One region of the Saccharobesus litoralis genome, then DNA from elsewhere that is predicted to be linked to it. Evidence: predicted binding sites of a transcription regulator. Region 1 holds the regulator's gene; each other region holds the start of a gene.
The links. The regulator sigma-54, encoded in region 1, starts transcription at its own class of promoters, with help from an activator protein. The targets are predictions, from matches to a motif close to GTTGGCACGNNNNTNGNNT.
Positions count from the first base shown of each region.

Region 1 (3,187 bases):
AATGACTAGCTGTAACATCGTTTTTCCTTAAAACTAACAACCTATTGAAATAAGCAAGTAGAATATACCACTATTTTCAGCTATTTATAGTCATGAACTTAACTTGCCATAAACTTAACAACAAACTTAATTAGTGATTGCTTGGTATAACTCTTGATTGGTTATAGCGTTTTTCACACTTTTAAGTACAGTTTTATCAGATAGTTTTTCGGCTATTAGTGCTAGTGACTTTAAGTGGTCTTGGCATTCAGACTCAGGGGCAAGTAATGCGAAGAAAACTTTGACTGGGGCATTGTCTATCGCGTCATAGTCAATGGCTTCGTCTGAGGTTAACAACAAAGCTAAACTTTTATTACAATTAAGACGACCATGAGGTAAGGCAATACCTTGACCTATACCTGTGCTGCCGAGTTTTTCACGTGCTAGCAAGGCATCAAGTATGTCTTGTTCTTGTATTTCAGTTTGCCCTAGCTGTTTAGCCGCATATTGGCTAATAACTTGAAGGATTCTTTTTTTGCTTTTAGCCGGAACTGCGCAAAATACGCAGTCCGGAGTGATTAGTTGTTCAATTTCCATTGAGCAGATTAATGACTCTTTAATTTTTCTTTATGTTTGATTACTTGCCTGTCGAGCTTGTCAATTAATGAATCAAGCGCTGCATACATATCCTGGTGATCGGACGTGGCAAATATCTCTCCGCCGTTAATATGCAAAGTCGCTTCCGCTTTTTGCACTAACTTTTCCACGCTTAGGATAACATATACATTGTTTATATGATCAAAATGTCGCTCTAGTTTTGCAAACTTTGTGTCGACATACGTTTTTAAAGCCTCGGTCACTTCTACATGGCGGCCAGTTAAGTTGATTTGCATAGGCTTTTCCTTCTATGGTTGCGAGCCCTAAAGTAGGCTCTTACGTTGGTTTGATGGTGGAATCGACAAAGCTTCTCGGTACTTAGCTATGGTACGGCGAGCGACTTGAATACCTTGTTCAGCTAACAGGTCGGTGATTTTACTGTCACTTAGCGGTTTAGCTGGGTTTTCAGCGGCTACTAATTTTTTAATCAATGCGCGAATAGCGGTAGATGAACATTCGCCGCCATTCTCAGTGCTGACATGGCTGGAAAAGAAATATTTTAGTTCAAAAATACCGCGCGGCGTGTGCATGTATTTTTGTGTAGTCACACGTGAAATTGTCGACTCATGCATTTCAACTGCTTCGGCAATATCGTTTAACACCATAGGCTTCATGGCTTCATCACCATACTCAAAAAAGCCTTGTTGGTGTTCAACAATGCAGTTTGCGACCTTGAGTAAAGTATCGTTACGGCTTTCCAAACTTTTAATAAACCACTTTGCATCTTGCATATGAGAACGAATAAATTGAGTGTCCGCTGAATTTTTCGCAGTGCGACTTAATGCAGCATATTCTTGGTTTACTTTAAGTTTAGGCACACTTTCCGGATTTAGCTCAACAATCCATGAATCTTTTTCTTTGCGCACTGAAACATCCGGGACAATATACTGTGCTTCCTCCGCGATGACTGCATTGCCAGGGCGAGGGTTGAGTGAATGAATGAGTTTCATCACTTCCCGCAGTTGATCTTCTTTCAACCGGCTTTTTCGGCTTAAGGTTCGATAATCTCGATTGGCAAGTAAGTCGATATGATTGGCTATGATTTGTTTAGTTTCTTTAAGCCAAGGCGTCTCTGGGCTAAATTGATTGAGTTGTACCAGTAAGCATTCTTGCGCGGTTCTTGACGCAACACCAATAGGATCAAATAACTGAATGCGTTTCAGTACAGCCTCAACTTCGTCTAGCTCAACTTCGTCATCGCCCATACTCTCTAATATATCTTCAGCGCTAACGGTTAAATAACCGCTGTCGTCTACCGCATCGATAATTGCGGTGGCAATTGCCTGATCGGTTGGTGAGAATGGGGTCAGGTCCATTTGCCAATACAAGTGGTCACGGATCGTTTCAGTGGTTTCGCCTTGGTAAATTGTATCGTCTGCAACAGAATAACTTGAGCTTTTAGCTGCTGGGCTGGCACCCTGGGATAGATGGTCATCCCAAGTGGTATCTGTGACTAATTGGTCTGGAATTTCTGTCCGCTCTAGTTCTTGTTTGGTATCGGCAATAGGCTCTGGCGTGTCGTCATAGCCATTTAGCAGGTTAGATTCTGGCTCCTTGATTGAATCTAAGCTTTCGTTGCTGTCAAAACTATCTTGTTCTTCATGTTCAAGCAGAGGATTAGCATCCATCGCATCTTGAATTTCTTGTTGTAAATCCAAGGTCGACAATTGCAGCAAGCGAATGGCTTGTTGCAACTGAGGTGTCATGGTCAGTTGTTGGCTAAATTTTAATTGTAACGATTGTTTCATTATCTAATCGGTTTATTGGCCACGGTTACAGGCTGGCTTACCATCATTAAAGTGTAAACTGTTCGCCAAGATACACTTCTCTCACTTGTTTATTTGCTAACACACTTTCCGGTTTGCCAGAGGCAATGAGATTACCTTGGCTAACAATATAGGCTGTTTCGCAAACATCTAGCGTTTCTCTTACGTTATGATCGGTAATTAATACGCCAATACCTCTGTCTTTTAAATGGGTAATAATCCTTTTTATATCGAGTACTGAAATAGGATCAACACCAGCAAAAGGTTCATCTAATAGGATAAATTTAGGGTCTGCAGCTAAAGCTCGGGCAATTTCTACGCGACGTCTTTCTCCACCCGATAAACTCATTCCTAAACTATCGACTATGTGTTCAATATGAAACTCTTGTAGTAATTCTGCAAGTTTATTTTCTCTTTGTTGGCTATTTAGTGCTTTGTTTGTTTCTAAAATAGCCATTATGTTCTGACGCACGGTCAATTTTCTAAAAATAGATGAATCTTGCGGTAAATAGCCAACCCCTAATCTTGCCCTTTCATGCATTGGGAAGTGAGTCATATCTTTGTCGTCTAGCGATACTTCTCCGCTATCAGCAGCGACTAACCCCACAATCATGTAGAAAGTGGTTGTTTTTCCTGCGCCGTTAGGGCCAAGTAGCCCGACAATTTGTCCAGAATTTACTTCAAGTGATACGCTTTGTACGACTTGTCTAGCTTTATATCTTTTGGCTAAATTTTTAGCGACGAGTTTGGTCATTTTTCTTTTGCTACCGGAGTTAACACAACGC
Region 1 is NZ_CP026604.1:5,396,095-5,399,281, reverse strand. Features, by position in the region: gene rapZ (RNase adapter RapZ) at 1-18, opposite strand, end outside; gene ptsN (PTS IIA-like nitrogen regulatory protein PtsN) at 127-576, opposite strand; gene hpf (ribosome hibernation promoting factor) at 585-872, opposite strand; gene C2869_RS20625 (RNA polymerase factor sigma-54) at 900-2,384, opposite strand; gene lptB (LPS export ABC transporter ATP-binding protein) at 2,431-3,156, opposite strand; gene lptA (lipopolysaccharide transport periplasmic protein LptA) at 3,153-3,187, opposite strand, start outside.

Region 2 (3,187 bases), 2.7 Mb from region 1:
CTGAATCTAATACGGCAATTTTTAAACTCGAACAATCGGTACGAGTATTCCAAGCGGTTTCTGATTTTATTAAATCATGATGAAATTGCTGGTTGTAGTCAGTATCGTCCGGTGCCACTTGCGCCTTAACTGCTTGGTCTTTTTCGACTGAGATAACCGCTGGGGTTTTGCGTAGTTGAAAAATAACCTTTTCAACTTGCTCATCGTCACTAACTGTCAGCTTTAAAAATTTAACCGCTCGACCATTAGCTGGCGCAAGTAATTTAACTTCTGTGGCAACCCCATCGACTAACCAGCTTTTATCCGGAACTTTTTGTAGCTGGCTGTTCCACTGTACAATTAAATCGGTCGCGGCATAGCTTGATGCCATCAACGACATCAAAGCGGCAGCCAGTACATTGTTAACTATTTTTTTCATGCTGACATTCCAGTTAGCGCAATCTTAAGGATTGTGGTTATTTTTTTATTGCGAGTTTTATGATGACAAAGCTTGCTCGGCATTATCACGCATAGTGCTGATCGCTTGTTGATAATCATCAGCATTAAAAATAGCTGAACCCGCTACAAAATAGCTAGCGCCAGCGGCTGTGATCTCAGCAATATTGTCAGTTTTCACTCCTCCATCGACACAAATATAACAATTAAGTTCCTTTTCATTAATTAATTGCTGTAGGCGTTTAATTTTATCAAGTGAATGCGGGATAAATTGTTGACCACCAAACCCAGGGTTAACCGACATAATTAAAACAAAGTCGAGCTCGTGTAAAACTTCATCTAACACAGATAATGGTGTACCTGGGTTAAGTACTAAACCGGCTTGAATACCGCGCTGCTTAATTAGCTGTAATGAACGGTGGACATGTTGGCTCGCCTCGGGATGAAAGCTAATCATATTAGCGCCGGCATCAGCAAATTGACTAATTAAATCGTCAACCGGCTCAACCATAAGGTGCACATCAATTGGCGCGGTAATGCCATAGTCGCGCAATGCGGTCAGAATGGCTGGGCCAAAGGTTAAATTAGGTACATAGTGATTATCCATTACATCAAAATGAATAACATCTGCGCCTGCGTCTAACACCGCTTTTACATCATCACCCAAGCGAGCGAGATCGGCAGACAAAATAGAAGGGGAAATTTGAATTTTAGGCATTGTCATCACTTGCACCATAAATGAGCACCAAGCACCAAAATAGCCCAGCGCGATAAACTGAATTAACTAACAACATTGTCTTTGGTTTTAATGCTCATGACAAGTTAAACATCGTAAACCCATGATAATTAAACAAAAAAAATAAAAGACACGATTTAATATAACTTATTGGCACATTGCCTGCTATGGCTCTTATGCTAATAAGCAATTTATAACTATTTGAATTTCATATTATTTATGGGGAGAAATAATGAAATTAACTAAAATCGCAGCTATCGTTGCAATCGCATCTGCAAGTTTTACATCAACTCACGCTGTAGCAGAACTTTCAGCTAACGTCGCGGCCACTTCAAACTACTTATGGCGTGGTATGGAGCAAACCGGTGGTGATGCAGCTATTTCAGGTGGTATTGACTACTCTCACGAGTCTGGTTTTTATGCTGGTACTTGGGCCTCAAATGCAACTTGGGGTATGGGTGAAGACTCAAATGGCAACCCTGTTGATGGCGAAATGGAAACTGAATTAGACTTGTATTTCGGCTACAGTGTAGGTGACCTAGACGTAGGTTTTGTATACTTTGCTTACCCAGACGCGAATGATGCGGCTATCGGTAACAATCCAGATTTCAGTGAGATTTATTTAAGTTATTCACTTGGTGATTTATCTTTAGGCTTCGCTGTGTTAGCTGACGCCGACGGTGCAGACTTTGGCGACTCTATTTACCTATCAGCTGATTACGCAGTTGAAGTGGGTAACGGTGCTGAATTAGCTTTTCATGCCGGTATGTACGACGGTGATTTCGTTGGCGAAGATTCACAAATCGATTTAGGTGTTTCTATCTCTAAAGATAGTTTCACATTTGGCGCATCTAAAATGGCATCTGATGACAATGGCATCGATGACGACTTAAAAGTTTACGTTTCTTACGCATTAGACTTCGAACTATAAAATAGCCTTATTGCAGTCTATACTGCAAACCTCTATTTTAAATAACGCTCACTCAGGTGGGCGTTTTTTTATACCCAAAAATCAATCCCTTATTCCTTCTTCGCCCCATTTTGGTGAGCGGCAGTCATTTGCCCTAAAAAAGTGTAAAAACTCTATATTGGTGAAGTAGATCACTTGAATTATCCCTTGATTAGCAATATGTTATAGGCGATTCAATTGTTAATTCGCAAGAAACAGCTTTGTAATAATTGCTTCATCAACTTAGTACACCTTGTACTAAGTAAATTGCTTAAATAAAAACAAGCGGTAATACGGAAAATTAACTTTCATATTCTAAGGTATGGGGAGAATAATGATGAAATTAACAAAAATTGCAGCCATCGTTGCTCTTGCATCAGCAGGTTTTACTTCAACTCAAGCTATGGCAGTAGAAGGCCTAAGCGCAAATGCAGCTGTAACTACTAACTACTTATGGCGTGGTCAAACACAATCTGACGACGGTTTCGCGATCCAAGGCGGATTAGACTATGCACACAAATCTGGCGGCTACGCTGGTGTTTGGATGTCTACTGTTGATTATGGTGACAAATTTGACTACGAATTTGATTGGTATGTAGGTTATGCTGGTGAAACAGCTGCGTTAACATACGATGTTGGTTATATTGAGTATGTTTATCTTGAAGGTTTTAGCAACGAAGATGGCTTAGACTTTAGTGAGCTGTACGGTTCAGTATCTTTCAAAGAATTGGAAGCATTAACTGTTGGTCTTGCTATTGGTGTTGACTCTGAAGGTGGAGCTGGTTTTGCTGACGATTATTATTTATCAGCTGACTATAGCTTCTCAATTCCAGCATCAGGCTTCTTTAAAGATGTTGAATATGCAGCTCACGTTGGCACTTACCAAAAAGATGCTGGTGGTAGTTGGAGCAATATCGGTGTTTCAGCTTCAAAACAAAACTTTACTTTAGGCCTTTCTAAAGCGACTAAAAATTCAGGTGATGACGGGTTCTTAGTTTACCTTTCATACGGTATGGATTTCGACCTTTCTGGTTTAGCTAAAAAATTCAAATAATTAACTTAGGTTA
Region 2 is NZ_CP026604.1:2,477,751-2,480,937, reverse strand. Features, by position in the region: gene C2869_RS08690 (S8 family serine peptidase) at 1-418, opposite strand, end outside; gene rpe (ribulose-phosphate 3-epimerase) at 476-1,153, opposite strand; gene C2869_RS08680 (TorF family putative porin) at 1,401-2,102, shown strand; gene C2869_RS08675 (TorF family putative porin) at 2,455-3,174, shown strand.
Region 2: a site for sigma-54 is predicted at 1,321-1,339, ahead of C2869_RS08680 (TorF family putative porin). Genes of this name have one in related genera too.

Region 3 (3,187 bases), 1.6 Mb from region 1:
TATCTGAGCCCTCAGCAACAGCAGCTTTTGGTAGGTCTTGTTCTTCTTCTAAGAAATCACCAAGATCAATGTCATCATCAACACCGTCTTCGTCAATAAGTTGGTTATCACCAGAAAGCTCTTCATCAAGTAAAGCATCAAGATCATCTTGATCTAAATCGCCACTGCCTGCACCGTCATCGTCTGCACCTTCCAGTAAATCTTCGACTGAATCGTCATCACCCGATAACAATGCATCAATATCATCTTGTCCAACGATAGAATCAAGATCATCATCATCGTCGTCACTTAAATCGTTTCCACTAAGCAGTTCATCTAGCTCATCTTGCGACAATTCTTGTGGAGAGCTTTCGTCTTCTCCAGCACTATCTAATAACGCATCAATATCATCATCGGCTACATCTTCTGAGCCTGAGTCGAGTAAGTCATCAATATCGGATTGATCGATCAAGCTATCATCGTCTTCATCCAGTGCTTCATCAGGTACACTCAGCAGATCGTCGTCATCTTCTTCATAAACCAGAATGTCGTCTAAATCGTCATCGAGTGAATCGGTCAGTAAATCATCATCGTCATCGTCTAACTGAATTGTGTCTTCATCTGGTACTAATTGATCATCAAGCTCATCCCCTAACAGCAAATCATCGTCACTGGTTTGCATATCCGACAAGTCTAAATCCGGCTCTTCCATCACTGGTGCTTCTGTAGCCGGTTTGTTATCAAATATAGGCTCTTCTTCTTTTGGTTTTTTCTTACGGAAAACAAACCAAGCAATCAAACCTAATACTAACCCACCTGGAATAGTCGCTGCTAAAGCGATATAGAGAGGATTCGAGCTAATAGTTGCCATTAGTGAATTAAGCGGATTGTTTGCGGCTTCTTCTTGCTCTATACGTTCCTTGGCAACTTCTTCATCTTTGCGTTCGACAAGCTCGGAAATTTGTTGACGCATTTCACTATCAGGGCTGAGCTCCTGTTTAAGGCTTCTCACTTCTTCATCAACTGATGCTAAACGGTTACGCAACCTTTCGTTTTCTTGCATCAATAATTGGGTGTTCTCAATCGATGCCGCATATTGCTCGCGCATCATTTGATAGGTTTTTAATTGCTCTTCACGCAAAGACTGAATTTCATTTTCCAGTTTTTTCTTCGCGGCTTCGACATCTGCTTGTTTAGCATTCGTTTGGCGTTTTCTTTCCGCAGGTGACGCTTTTGCTGCCTGAATACGGCGGTTTTTCTCCGCCCATATTTCATCGTCTAAATCGGATTTATTGCGCGCCGCAGTGCGATTAACCTTACGCATTGCCGACGTGGTGGGAATATCGAGAATAGAACCCGTACGAATATGATTTAGGTTGTTCTCTAAAAAGGCATTTGGGTTAGCTTGATAAATAGCTACCATCACTTGATAAGTGGATACACTGGTATCTGGCCGCACTTTTTCTGCTATCCGCCATAAGGTATCGGTAGCTAATACAGGGCCATAGGTTTTTCCACTTAAACCATTATCGGTTGCTTTGTCGCCACGAATACGCATACCTTCTGCATGAGCATCCGCAACAAAGAAATTACCAGTAGAAATGAATGGCGAATTGATCACTGTCACTAATGTACAGAAAACCAAAATTCGTCTTATCAAGCGCATGTTTTGAATCCTGAAACTGACGCGTTATTATCCTAACTTCGTCAAATGTTTGTCATGAAAGCGGTCTTTATTTACCTAAATGAATAAAATACGCCTTCAATCACCTAATTATTGCTCTTTTCGATGGTTAAGCAAACACCGTTCCAGCTCGTACTATACCCAATTTATATAAAGATGCTATAAATCAAGCAGGACCGAACTTATCGTCAAAAATGGTAGTTTTTTCAACGCTGATAGTCAAAGACCCTTTAAATGTAACCTTTATTGATTGCATTAACTAAATCTTGCGGTGTATCTATACCCGGCGGCGGTGTCTCATGGGCAATATCGACATGAATGGCTTCACCGTACCACAATACGCGTAATTGCTCTAAACTCTCTATTTGTTCCAATGCACTAGGCTGCCAACTAACATATTGCTTAACAAAGCCAGCGCGATAGGCATAAATACCTAAATGACGTAAATAATAGTCACCGATTTCTTGAGGCGCATCATTATTTAAAAATCGACTACGATCGTATGGGATCGTTGCTCGGCTAAAATATAGAGCCAGCCCATCCTTATTAGTTAACACTTTAACTGCATTCGGATTAAAAGCTTCTTCTACGTCATCTATTTTTACAGCTAAGGTTGCCATATTAATTTGTGGGCGTGCCACTAAATTTTCAGCAACTTGAGCCACGATTGCCGCGGGAATAAAAGGTTCATCCCCTTGTACATTAACGATAACCTGATCTTGCGCAATTGCCATTTTGTCAATGACTTCTGCAATACGCTCGGTGCCTGACTCGTGAGTGGCTGCTGTCATACACACTTGTCCACCAAACTGCTTAACTACATCTGCGATACGTGCATCATCAGTTGCAACCACTATTTGTTCAGCATTCGTTGTTTGACACTTTTCATAAACCCGCTGGATCATAGGTTTACCGTTAATGTCGGCTAATGGTTTTCCTGGAAAACGAGTCGAGCCATAGCGAGCTGGAATAACAATGCTATAACCCATACTATTTTTCCTTTTCTTCTAGCGAAAGTTGGCGGGCTTCACTTTCAATTAACACGGGAATGCCATCTAAAACCGGATAAGCCAAATTAACAGCTTTACTGACTAACTCATTTTTATCAGCATCGTATTCCAATTTACCTTTGCAAACTGGACAAGCTAATATTTCTAATAATTTTTTATCAAATGTCATATTTGGTTTTTAATTCAGTTAATTGGTTAATTAAATTGTTCTTAAATATGGGGTTAACCTTAGCTTCAATCGGCAGAAACCAAAAGTGTTGTTTGGCAAAATGACGACATTTTACTGCATCTTTTTCGGTCATAATAACAGGGCGTTGATGCGTAAAATGAAAATCAGCTTCTGTAAACTGGTGATGATCGATAAATTCCTTGCTATCGCCAATTTGAATGTCGCACTGTGCCAGGCTATTGTAGAACCGTTGAGGGTTACCGATAGCGCAAACCGCATTACACGACGCTGATTTATCATAAGATAATTCAGGTTCCAACATATTACGAGGTTCATCAGCAGAAA
Region 3 is NZ_CP026604.1:3,834,172-3,837,358, reverse strand. Features, by position in the region: gene C2869_RS22680 (FimV/HubP family polar landmark protein) at 1-1,645, opposite strand, end outside; gene kdsB (3-deoxy-manno-octulosonate cytidylyltransferase) at 1,894-2,652, opposite strand; gene C2869_RS13820 (Trm112 family protein) at 2,654-2,842, opposite strand; gene lpxK (tetraacyldisaccharide 4'-kinase) at 2,832-3,187, opposite strand, start outside.
Region 3: a site for sigma-54 is predicted at 1,775-1,793, ahead of C2869_RS22680 (FimV/HubP family polar landmark protein). Genes of this name have one in related genera too.

Region 4 (3,187 bases), 1.5 Mb from region 1:
CTTACAAAATCGCCAACTTGGACATTACCGAGTAGTTGTTCAGTGGGTGAGCGTCCTACTGCTGTTTGGTGAAATACATCAGTGATCACAATGTCGTAAGGACTGATCACAAAATGCGGACGCACTATGCCTTGTTTGTCGGTAAAGCTGGCATGATGCATAACTTTGAATTTGTCGCCGACTTGCAGGCCGTTGTCTTTTCCTAAGTTTATACGAATGGAATCGGGCGCGGCCTGCAATATTTTTGCGTTGGCGGCTTGGCATTTCAGTACAGAGTCTAACTCGCCTGTCATTTTTACTATCTGTTCTTGTACGGCTTGGCCATAATCTGAATCCCAAAAACGTCGACTGGTTGGGTCAACTGTACGGCGGTTATCAAAGGGCCATTGGGCTTGCATAACGTATTCTAGGCTTTGTATTTTTTCACCTGTGTAACCGTTGTAAAGGCGCAATTCCAGATCAAAATAGCGCTCAGCAGTCGATTTGAATAAACCATTCCAACTACTGGTGGTTGGCTCTTCTGTCATTGTCATATCACGTATGATACCCGCAACAATATATTGGCTATCGGTTTGATTAGCGACTTCTGCTAGTTCGTGTCGAGCTGAATAAACCCGATTTGTTGATTTGTTTTCAACAACATTCAAGCGGTTGTTAGCCAGCACTCTTATATCAACTTGAGTTGTGGCTGAACTTAAGCGTTTGAACAGTTTTTCAGTAAGCACTTTAGGAAACTCATAAACCGCACCGACTTTAGCATGGCTAGCATGTTGCAACTGTACCGGTAACAACGCGACGGATTTGCGATACTGAGAGGTAAAACATTGCCGCTCATCGGCAAAAATATCGGCCCGTAGGTTAACGAAAATTTTGCCGTCTTCCACGTATTCATTAAGAATTTGTATGTCGTTTACCGAGCCGCTGGCGCGCACTTCAAAGCTATCTTGGGTGAGTAAACCATTTGTCACTTGCTGCGCACTTTGCACAGTGGCACCGGCAAATAGTAATGCGTCTTTGACAGCGGAGCGCACTGCGTCTTGTCGGGCTAATTGTGTGTTGCCGCGTTTGATATGAGCCGAGCCGGTAGACTCGTACCAAGTGGCGTAAACCTTGCTGGGTAAAGTTATGGCCAGCAGACAAGTCACTAGGCAAGCTATGTGGCTAATTGCGGTATTAATAAGCCGAAGATCAAACCTTAAATTTTGCATAAATGAGCGAGCTCTTTTAGTCACTGTCAAAAAGTTGAACATAATGGTGTTCATTACTGATATTTGTCCTGTTAATGGAAATAGTGCCAAATTCATGCCAAATATCTAGGTTAGCTGCTTAATTTAATAGTAAATGGCATTATTGGAACAAAATATGCTTATCTGAGTTAAGAAAGCGACTTTTGCCGATACAGGACAAATTTATGACGCGGTTAATTAAGTGTTGGTTTGTAACAGGCGTAGCAGCGATTTTGTCTGCCTGTACTTTTACCAATACACACAGTTATCAGATGCCTAAGCCACCCGAGCATTCGGCAGAAAATTATTATGCGGCGCCTATAAGCGAATTGTCAGTTAAAGCTTATACCTATATGTTGGCTGATGAGTTATTACTCAATTTAAGTGCTAATAAATTGGCAGGTAAAATTTTAGTCACCAATTTTGTTGATCAAAAAACACGTTTAAATAATCCAGAATCAGGCCATCCGCTAGCCAGTTTAGGTGGACAATTGGAAGAAGGCTTTGTGTATGAATTAACCAAGCGAGGGTTTGCTGTGGTCGATCACAAACTAATGGAACAGGTTAAAGTGAATGAGCAAGGCGATAAAATATGGAGCCGCAATAAAAGCGAGTTAAAAAGTCGTGTTGATGCCCGTTATATTTTATCTGGCACATTAACTGAGCATGAACGCGGTGCGGTAGTTAACGTTAAATTAATTAAATTCAGTGAGCAGCAAGTGGTATCTGCTGCTCAAGGTTTTGTGCCTAGCAATGTGTTTTGGACAGAAGACAATATCGGGCTGCGTGATGGATTTTTACATCACAAAGGCGAGCGACGTAGGACATATTAATGAGGGTTTTATCGATGGTTAAAAATGCCTTTATTTTGCTGGTGCTTGCAGTGCTTTTAACCGCCTGTGAATCGTCAAGAATTAATGTCAATAAACACAGCGAATGGCAGTATATTTTGCCTGAAGAAGATTACGTTGTAACAGCAACTGGTTATGCGCCAATTCAAACCCAGTTGGGGCAAGATAAATCCACTAAAATGATCAAAGCGATTAAGGCTTCTAAACTGGATGCCTATCGAGAATTAACAGAAAAAGTATATGGCCATAAGTTAACCGGTGATACGCGCATTGCTGATTTAGTATTAGGCAATGAAAGTATTAAAACGTCAGTACGTGGGGTAATTAAAGGCGCGCGTATTGTTAAAACTTATCAGTTAGATGGTATATACGTGACAGAATTAGAGCTCAATTTACGAGATATTTACCGTATAGGAGCTTTCACTAATGGACAATCAAAAGCCATTAAAGCGAGGTATTTATAATGAAAAACTTAGCTAAAACTGCGGTTGCAATGGCGGTTGCTTCCATTGTTTCAGGCTGTCAATTAACGGATCAGGTGTTTCCGATAAATAAAAATGTACAGCCTAAAAGCTTGCAGCAGATCCAAGCTGAAAACCGATTAATTCGCTCTGAAGCGTTTGCAGGCCATAAAGATGCACAGCTAATGGGGCATTGGGCGCGTGATCCTCATCAGTATTTAACTCAGTATCACAGTAATATTTCTAGTGAAGCTAATTTACGGATTAGTGATTACGTAGAAGCGCTAGCGATTAAACTGATTAAAAACATGCGTTACGTGACAGAGCAAACACCAATTGCTGTTGCGAGTTTTGTGCCTGTGGATTCAAATTTAGAAGAGACTGATTTAATCGGTCTGCATTTAGCTGAGAATTTTTTACATGAAGCACAACAGCTGGGTTTATCGGTAATTGATTACAAATCAACCGGTACCATCCGTGTAACTGAAACGGGTGATTTTGGCTTAAGTCGTGACATTGATGAATTACGACAATGGCACCCAATTGAATATGTTTTAATGGGAACTTACACATTAAAATCACAAGGTATTGAAGTGCATGCACGCGTGGTGGGTATTGAATCTCGCGCTGTAGTGGCGAGTGCTCAAGG
Region 4 is NZ_CP026604.1:3,936,614-3,939,800, forward strand. Features, by position in the region: gene C2869_RS14260 (flagella assembly protein FlgT) at 1-1,304, opposite strand, end outside; gene C2869_RS14265 (FlgO family outer membrane protein) at 1,412-2,059, shown strand; gene C2869_RS14270 (LPP20 family lipoprotein) at 2,059-2,541, shown strand; gene C2869_RS14275 (FlgO family outer membrane protein) at 2,541-3,187, shown strand, end outside.
Region 4: a site for sigma-54 is predicted at 1,350-1,368, ahead of C2869_RS14265 (FlgO family outer membrane protein). Genes of this name have one in related genera too.